One region of the Paenibacillus sp. FSL H8-0034 genome, then DNA from elsewhere that is predicted to be linked to it. Evidence: riboswitches for the same ligand, from Rfam matches in the RefSeq annotation. Region 1 holds a riboswitch; each other region holds the start of a gene.
What was found. Region 1 has a riboswitch for ZMP and ZTP ahead of NST47_RS24170 (bifunctional 5,10-methylenetetrahydrofolate dehydrogenase/5,10-methenyltetrahydrofolate cyclohydrolase). Riboswitches for the same ligand answer to the same signal wherever they lie in the genome.
Positions count from the first base shown of each region.

Region 2: it holds a riboswitch for ZMP and ZTP, as region 1 does, so the genes downstream of both, NST47_RS33855 (DJ-1/PfpI family protein) here and NST47_RS24170 (bifunctional 5,10-methylenetetrahydrofolate dehydrogenase/5,10-methenyltetrahydrofolate cyclohydrolase) in region 1, are expected to answer to the same signal.
Region 3: it holds a riboswitch for ZMP and ZTP, as region 1 does, so the genes downstream of both, rpiB (ribose 5-phosphate isomerase B) here and NST47_RS24170 (bifunctional 5,10-methylenetetrahydrofolate dehydrogenase/5,10-methenyltetrahydrofolate cyclohydrolase) in region 1, are expected to answer to the same signal.
Region 4: it holds a riboswitch for ZMP and ZTP, as region 1 does, so the genes downstream of both, pabB (aminodeoxychorismate synthase component I) here and NST47_RS24170 (bifunctional 5,10-methylenetetrahydrofolate dehydrogenase/5,10-methenyltetrahydrofolate cyclohydrolase) in region 1, are expected to answer to the same signal.

Region 1 is NZ_JBBOBS010000001.1:5,340,027-5,342,225, reverse strand. It holds gene NST47_RS24180 (MarR family winged helix-turn-helix transcriptional regulator) at 1-176, shown strand, start outside; gene NST47_RS24175 (tetratricopeptide repeat protein) at 258-1,091, shown strand; ZMP/ZTP riboswitch at 1,126-1,207, shown strand; gene NST47_RS24170 (bifunctional 5,10-methylenetetrahydrofolate dehydrogenase/5,10-methenyltetrahydrofolate cyclohydrolase) at 1,270-2,115, shown strand.
Region 2 is NZ_JBBOBS010000001.1:7,566,121-7,568,319, reverse strand. It holds gene NST47_RS33860 (hypothetical protein) at 1-1,080, opposite strand, end outside; ZMP/ZTP riboswitch at 1,244-1,323, shown strand; gene NST47_RS33855 (DJ-1/PfpI family protein) at 1,383-1,976, shown strand; gene NST47_RS33850 (GNAT family N-acetyltransferase) at 2,176-2,199, shown strand, end outside.
Region 3 is NZ_JBBOBS010000001.1:209,409-211,607, forward strand. It holds gene glyA (serine hydroxymethyltransferase) at 1-82, opposite strand, end outside; gene NST47_RS00920 (TIGR01440 family protein) at 160-729, opposite strand; gene rpiB (ribose 5-phosphate isomerase B) at 765-1,223, opposite strand; ZMP/ZTP riboswitch at 1,385-1,465, opposite strand; gene NST47_RS00930 (low molecular weight protein arginine phosphatase) at 1,552-2,130, opposite strand.
Region 4 is NZ_JBBOBS010000001.1:4,184,253-4,186,451, forward strand. It holds gene nrdF (class 1b ribonucleoside-diphosphate reductase subunit beta) at 1-617, shown strand, start outside; ZMP/ZTP riboswitch at 762-841, shown strand; gene pabB (aminodeoxychorismate synthase component I) at 1,135-2,199, shown strand, end outside.

The DNA of each region.
Region 1 (2,199 bases):
CCCGTGACGAGAAGGACCGTCGTATCGTTTGGGTAGAGGTAACGGATAAAGGCAAAGCGGAATGTTTGCGGGGTACGGAAATACGAGAGCGCTTTCTGCAGCAGTATTTGAGCCGAATCTCCTCGCACAATCAGCAGCTGCTTGTGTACCTGCTTGGCAAGGTGGCAAACGCTTAGCTTGAAATCATGTTCAAAGTGGATTGTCTGAGAGTAACGGGCTGCATAAATATTGGACTTTAATGGCTGTGGAGGAACCTCATGAAAGCTCTCATCAAACCGCTTCTTGTTATCGTCGGTATGATTATTATTGTGATCATTGTTTTTAATGTAAATATTTGGGCTGGATTTGGCCTTATTGCTGCTATTATTATATTTGCCGCATATACATCCCGTGCAAGTCTTTATGCGCTGCGCGGCAGCAGGGAGTTTGCCAAAGGGGAAACCCCGCAAGCCCTTGAATGGTACAAAAAGGCTTATAACAGTAAGCCGTGTCCGGATAAGCATCGAATTGGCTATGGGTATCTGCTGATGCGCACGGGGGATGCCAAGCAAGCTGAGCAGGTTTTTGGTCCTCTTCTGAAAGCTACCAAGAGCCGGGATACACTTGTACAGGCCCAGTGCAATCTGGCTACGGCGTATTGGCTTCAGGGTAAGCAGGACGAAGCGGTGGCTTTGCTCACAGATGTATTAAAGGAGTACAAGAATACGCTTGTATATGGCAATCTTGGTTATTTTAAAATTCTTCATGGTGACCCAGAGGAAGCTTTGACGTTCAATCTTGAAGCTTATGCTTATAATGGGGACGACCTTACGATCCTGGACAATGTTGCCCTGAATTATTATAAATTGGGACAATGGACACTCGCTGAGGAAACGTATCAAAAATTGATGCTGAAGTCGCCTAAATTTGCCGAGCCTTATTACTACTATGCTCAAACCTTAAAGCAGCTTGGAAAAACAGATGAAGCCATTGAGCAAATCAATCTGGCTGCTACCAAAACCTTATCCTTCGTAACACCGCTGACGAAAGAACAGATTGAGCAGGATGCATTGCGACTGCGTGCGCTGGAGACAGATGCAAATAATAGTTGATTTTTCTCATCAATAGCGGTATATTCGTCTTCACCAAGCTATGTGTGACTGGCGGAGCATGGGCAACCATGGGGGAGCACATAGAAGCATTTTCGCCGTACGCCTGGGCAAAGGTAAGGAGTTCATTCTCCTTGCCTTTTTGCGTTTATACGATGGATCAGCGAAAGGATGAAGGAACATGCATAAGACGCTTATTTTGGATGGCAATCAGGTATCTAGGACAATCAAGGAGCAGCTCAAGGGGAGAATTGAATATTTGGCTGCGAAGTCGATTGTACCTTGTCTGGCAACGATTCTTGTGGGCAGTGACCCTGCCTCGGAAACCTATGTACGTATGAAGGGCAATGCGTGTAAAAGGCTGGGGATGGATTCACGGCGTATTTATCTCGACGAATCGATAACAACGGAAAGCTTGATAGAGACCATTATCTCACTAAACAACGATCCTGATGTACATGGTATTTTACTGCAGCACCCCGTACCCTCACACATTGATGAACGGGCAGCCTTCGAAGCGATCAGCATTGATAAGGATGTCGACGGGGTGACTGCTATCGGATTCGCTCAAACAGCCTTTGACTACGGCAGATTTCCTTCTTGCACACCTGCTGCAATTCTTGCTATTCTGGATGAATACGATCTATCCATTGAAGGCAAACACGCTGTCGTTATCGGCCGCAGTCCGATTCTAGGCAAGCCCGTATCCCAAATGCTGTTAAATCGCAATGCAACAGTAACGATCTGCCATTCCAAAACGCGTGATTTGGCCCAAATCGTTCGTTTAGCCGACATCGTCGTAGCTGCAGTCGGCAAACCGAAATTCGTACAAGGTGATTGGATCAAGCCCGGCGCCGTCATCATGGATGCCGGTTACAACCCCGGTAATATCGGTGATGTCGATTATGACGCCTGCTTCTTGCAGGCCAGTGCGATCACCCCCGTTCCTGCTGGTGTAGGTCCTGTCACAATTGCTATGCTGCTTAAGCATACCGTAGACGCAGCCTTTTATTCCAATCAACTGTAATCAGCACCCGCACTTAAGCCTGCACCTGCACCCAAAGTCAAGCTTGTCCCGCAGGGGCCAAAGCGGCCCGAGAACCGTAAAGCG
Region 2 (2,199 bases), 2.2 Mb from region 1:
CCAAACCTCTACAGTCTGGCCAATCCTAAGGTCATCCATGCTCAGTTGAAGTTCCTGCCCATATCTATGAATATTGGAATCATCGGGAAGCCTGATCCAATATGCTTCAGGAGTAGGATGTTCTTTACCGGACCATTTATTATAATTCACAACTAGCGCGCGTTTACCTGTATTATCGATGGATATGATGTTTCCGACAAGATCAGCCTTGTCCGAAAGAGTATACGTCGTAATCGAAAGAGGAAAATAACCTCCAAGTGATTGGAATACAGCGTTTTTAAGGGCTTCGACCTCTTCGTCGTTTAATTTCTCGCGGTGCTGGTAAAGTCTTCGGACTTCAAGCCTGGCAACATTATTTTCGGTATGCATCGAAACAGGCTCGATAGAGAATCTGGATAAGAGAGGCTCTAGCTCACGGCTGGAACGAAATTTTTCTTGGTAGAATGCAGCTGAAGGGGTAAGGGCTGCCGCTGAGTGTTGATTCTCGTAATGCTCAATGGCTTTAGTCGGGGCAATCCATTTTTCCCCTAAATAGGTTAATATACGATACCATGATCGGCAGTGATCTGATTCCGATTGGGTACCCTCAGTGACTCCTTCGTTGCAAATGAAGAGCTGACCAAGCGTCGTTACCGTCTGGGGGGAAAGTTGCCCTCCGTTACTTTCATCATCCGCAGGAAAATCGTATAAGTCCTCGACACCCATAAACGTGAGTTCCAAATGGACTGGGTAATATTTCTCTTTTATGACCGCAGGTCCGCTTCGCAACCATTTATCGCCATACCACGTCTTTACGAGATACCAGGACCCGTCCGATGGATTCGTTGTGTCCTGCTCACTTCTGCTTGTTTCAATTACTTGAAGCGATTGGAATGCTGATATGACACCAGCTGGCTTGCTATCAGTGGACTGTTCCTCATAAACAGGTGTATCGACTAGCAATGTAAGCTTTACCTGCTGTTCATTCCATCTCCCGCTTGCCAGAGCCTCTGAAGTGTACAACGTGTATATGGTTAAAGCAGCAATAAACACTCCCAACATAACTGAATAAGAATGCTTGAATGCTTTTGATGTTGGCATAATTACCACCCCTTTCCATATGTTAGACACAAAATAGAGCAAAAAGTTGTTCGTCATTTATTACTACTTAAGTAAAGGACAGGTTAGCGGAGTAGTTTACTTATTAGACATAACGTTATGTCTTGTAAATATTGGAATTATTATGTATGATTATTCTTAAGTGAATACTGTGTATGACTGGCGTAAACATGGAGAACCATGAGGAAGTACACAGATAAATAGCCGTACGCCTGGGCAAAGTATTTGATCAATGATCAAGTGCTTTTTTTTTATCTTCAAAATAGAAAGGTCAGGTGTTCAAAATGAAGATGGCTTTTATCCTGTTTGACCAAATGACAACGTTAGATTTTGTCGGGTTTTATGATGCAATAACACGTCTTAGAATCTTAAATCTTATGGAGGATGTGTCTTGGGATGTGTGTTCAACCCGATCGGAGGTTACAGATGAATTAGGCATCAAAATGAAAATAGAACATGTATCTCCTGACTTATCTCAATATGATTTAATATTTGTTCCAGGTGGATGGGGGACAAGAAAACTTAAAAATGATGTAGAATTTCTTACATGGTTAAAGACGGCAAGTGGTGTTAAATATAAGGTTTCTGTCTGTACAGGAGCATTACTATTAGGGGCAGCAGGCTTTTTAACTGGAAAAAGGGCAACAACAAACCCTCCTGCTTACGACATTCTGGAACCATATTGCGAAGAAGTAGTTAGAGCAAGAATTGTTAGGGACGGAAATGTTATTACGGGTGGTGGAGTGGCTACTTCAATTGACCTAGGACTGTACCTACTTGAATGCTTTACTGATGCAGAAACGGTTCAAAAAATACAAAAATCAATGGATTATCCTTACTATCAGACAGGTAAGCTCGATTCTGACTACATTGTATAAAGATACTTGTAAAAAAGGAGTAGTAAGCAATTTTTTCGACGGGCAGTTTAACGCAAAACAGGAGGTTGTTGTAACTTAGCAGCCGTTCTGTAAGGGTAGTTGAAATCGTTTAAAATTGTGTTGAGGGCAGACAGACGTAATAGAGTAAGAGGGAAACAAAATTTCCCGAAACAAAGGGAGGCAGGAGAACGTGTCGAACATGGACAAGGAAAACCAGGCTCTG
Region 3 (2,199 bases), 5.1 Mb from region 1:
ATTCGATTTTGTCGCGTTGACGGCCGATTTCAAGATTCATAGCCTCCACGATTTTGGGGTCCTGCTTACGTAATTGCTCCATAATAAAATCCTCCTTTTAGTTTTTTGCAGATAACTTACTTCTTACTTCGTAAGCCTCCACATGATAGTTAGTTGGGTTTATTCACAAAATCCGTTGTCAGCAGAATTCTCTTCTACCACATATACAGCCCGAGCGCCACCAATGAGCTTCGGACGGGTGTAGGCCATCTGAACCGAGGCATGGCCAATGATCCGGATTGAGGGACGCAGCGGAATTGCGACAGGTTTCAAATGCATCCCGATCAGCGTTCCCCCGATATCTATGCCCGCATGGGCCGACACGGCTTCAACGAGACAGGCCTGCTTCAAATGTTTATAGGCATACGAAGCCATAGAACCGCCTGCACGCGGAACGGGAATCGCCGACACCGGCTCCAGCCGGTAAGCCAGCATCGCTGCACGCTCCATAACCAACGCCCGATTCAAATGCTCACAGCATTGAAATACCGGGTAAAAGCCAGCCTCGGCGCGAACGGCCTCAATCGCAGCGAAGATAGGCTGGGCAGCCGTTTCTGTGCCTGAAGTGCCAATGTGGTGACCCAGCACCTCGCTCGTACTCGTCCCGATGACAAGCAGCTGTCCCGCCTGGATATTACCTGCCTGTACCAGCTCACGCAGCACTTGTTCTACCTGTGACTGAATGTCCATACCCCGTTGCCTCCTTCGTCAAGCTGTACGAATGATTACGATTGAGGAGTGACTTTGTCTTCCAATTCCATGACTTTATGAATGCGGTTCACGTGACGTTCACCGTTGGAAAACTCGGTTTCCAACCAAACCTTCACAATGGACTCAGCCAGTCCCGGTCCGACAATACGTTCTCCCATTGCCAGTACGTTGGAATCATTGTGCTGACGGGTCATTTGGGCCGAAAACAGATCGTGTACAAGCGCACAGCGAATGCCGGCGATTTTGTTAGCAGCAATCGTCATTCCAATTCCCGTCCCACAAAGCAAGATCCCTCTGTCGGCCGTTCCTGCGGCGACCTTATTGCAAACCTCGATCGCATAATCCGAATAATCCACGGAATCCGTGCTATGACAGCCTACGTCTGTCACATCATGGCCTAAAGACTGCACAAGTTTAATAATTCCATCCTTCAACTGAACGCCTGCATGATCAGAGCCTATTACTATCTTCATTTGATGCGCCTCCTGACAAGTTTTCTGGACACTATCGTATGATGAGTTGATTGTCATCCAATTTGTCCATTATACCGTAATGCATACAGAAAAATGAAATCAAATATGGTGAATCCTAAACGAAAAAAGAGCATACTGCATGCCACTATCAGCACTGCAATGCTCTTTGCCCAGGCGACCGGCCGTATGCCCCGATGCTCCATTGTGGTTAGCCCCACTCGTCGCCAGTTACATCAGGTCCTGCTTCTTATTCTTATCATAACGGAAATGATCAAGGCTGTAAAGCCGTAAAACAACCTATTTCCTTGAACTTTTTTTCAAAAAAGTCTCACGCTTTAAGACGTCGTACCAACCGATGCAGGCATTCCTCGATTTCCGCTGCGCACTGTCTGTATAGCGATAAAGATCCGCCGAACGGGTCAGCAATATCGTAGTCAGGCAAAGACTGCTCCAGTTGTCTCACTCGCGCGCGTTCCTCCATTGTCACCTGCTGGGATAAAGACTGCTTGAACTGAAGCTCAGCAATCAACGCAGCCAGCTCGTCCATACGCGCTTTAGCGGACGGATCATCACTCACAAATTCTTTGAGTGTGTGCATCTTGTCTACGAATGCAGGGAAACGCTGGATCGCTTGCTGCTTGTGACTCGTGGTCATGGTGAGCACCACATCTGCCCAGTCCAGCAAAGAGCCTGTTAATGAGGAAGAGCTAATCGCCTGCAAAGCATCTTTTTCCCGCAATATAATTGCCGCATTGGTGGAAACAGGATAGCCATCACCCGCTGAGGTCCCGGCCGAACGGACTTCTATGTGATTCATCCCCTGCTCTTTCAGCATCGCGCGAAGCATACCTTCTGCCATCGGACTGCGGCACGTATTCCCGGTACACACAAACAATATTCGGTTCATTAGAAATCCCCGCCTTTCTCCTCTATGATGATTGGCTGTTGAGCCCTATTCCTATTGTACCTCAAAAGA
Region 4 (2,199 bases), 1.2 Mb from region 1:
ACAACATTTTCAGCTGGATAGAAAGCAATCGTTGCTTGCAAATCAAAGCAGAGACGATCTCCCAATATTATAATGGCATTAAGACGCGTGAGGATTTGTATTTGGCGATGGCGGCCTCTGTATTGCTGGAGAGTTATCTGTTTTATAGTGGATTTTTTTATCCGCTTTACTTGGCAGGGCAAGGTAAAATGACGAGTAGTGGTGAAGTCATTAATCTGATACTGCGTGATGAAAGCATTCACGGGTTGTATATTGGCATGCTCGCTCAAGAAATATATGCGCAATTGGATGAAAACGAGCAGCAATCGGCATTCGATAAGCTTCAGAGTCTTATTCGCAATTTGCATAGCAATGAAGAGCTGTACACAGAGGAACTTTACCAATCTGTAGGATTAACTGACGAAGTGAAAGCATTTATCCGCTATAATGCCAACAAAGCATTCATGAATCTGGGGCTCGAACCTATATTTCCAGAGGAGGATATTAATCCAATAGTCCTGAATGGAATCAGCACACGTACAAAGCAGCACGATTTCTTTTCCAAAAAAGGAAACGGATATGTTCGTACCCTTCATGTGGAGGCATTGACGGATCGTGATTTCCTATTTGATTTTTGAAACGAATCCGTTATAGCCTAAGGATATGACCAGATATAGTTTAATTCAGTTACCTTATACCTACCGATTTGTGATATCTTTCTTGTAACAAAGCTGTTCTAGCTTAATCTATGGACTGCGTATTTAACTGGTATAGATGGAATATTAGATATGTGTGACTGGCGTAAACGTGGTGAACCACGAGGGAGCACATATTCATATCGCCGTACGCCTGGGCAAAGTATTTGATCTTAGGATCGAATGCTTTTTTACTTTAAGGGGGAATGCTCGAATGGGTTATTTTAAAGATTCGCGGAAAATGATTTGCAGACCATGGTGTACCTCAAGCCAGATTGGAAGGAAGCCTTACAATGCCTATCTGAAATGACGAGCAAGGATGAGCTCGCAGTCGTATCTGGAACCCTGTATGTAATTTCCGATGTAAGATTCTGGATTCTATACGAAACAGACTCCTATAAAGGCTTGTAATCTGGCATAGATTAAAAGGTTATCAAGCAACAGAAGCGGAGGGTAGGATATGAAGCTTGAACCAACTATCATCATTGATTTTAATCAGAAAAGAATGAAATTTGAGAAGCCTCTGCAGATTTGGCAAACCCACAAATTGGAGGAGATCAGTGGGATTTTTGAAAAGGTTCAGGAGGCTATCGATGGGCAGTTCTATGTGGCCGGTTATGTCTCATATGAGTGCGCACCCGCTTTCGAGAGACATTTCAGCGTGTGTGAACCTGATGCAGAGTTTCCTTTAGTGTGGTTTGGTGTCTATGAGAAGCCAGTAGAAGAGGACGACATAGCGCCGAAGGGGATGTACTCCGTTTCAGACTGGAGTGCAGGTACGAACCGCGTGGAGTATACAAACCATATTAAAAGCATTCATGCGGCGATTGCTCGTGGAGAGACGTACCAAGTCAACTATTCCACGCGTTTGAAGGCTAAGTTTACTGGAGATGATTTTGCCTATTACGAAGATTTGCGAGATGTCCAAACTAATTATTCTGCATATTTAAATGTGGGGCGCTATCGGATCTTATCGGTTTCACCAGAGCTTTTCTTCCACTGGAATGGAGAGCACATTCGTACCAAGCCAATGAAAGGTACTCTTCCCATAACGGGCAGCAAACAAACTTTGTTCGAATCGGAGAAGAACCGCACAGAGAATGTGATGATTGTGGATCTCCTTCGGAATGATTTAGGTCGGATTGCCAAGACAGGCACTATTAAGGTTCCACATCTGTTTGAAATCGAGGAATATCCTACGTTGTACCAAATGACCTCGACCATAGAAGCCAATACACAACCTGGGGTCACCCTGTTCGATGTATTCCAGGCCATGTTCCCATGTGGGTCGATAACCGGGGCACCCAAAATTTCTACCATGAAGATGATCTCATCCTTGGAAAAGGAGCCGCGTCATATTTATTGCGGTTCCATTGGGCTCGCTGTACCGGGCGAGGGTATCACGTTTAACGTGGCCATCCGCACAGTTCTTGTAGATTCGTATACGCAGCTGGCTGTGTATGGAGTAGGGGGAGGAATTACCTGGGATTCAACCGCTGAGGACGAGTATGATGAGATGAGAACG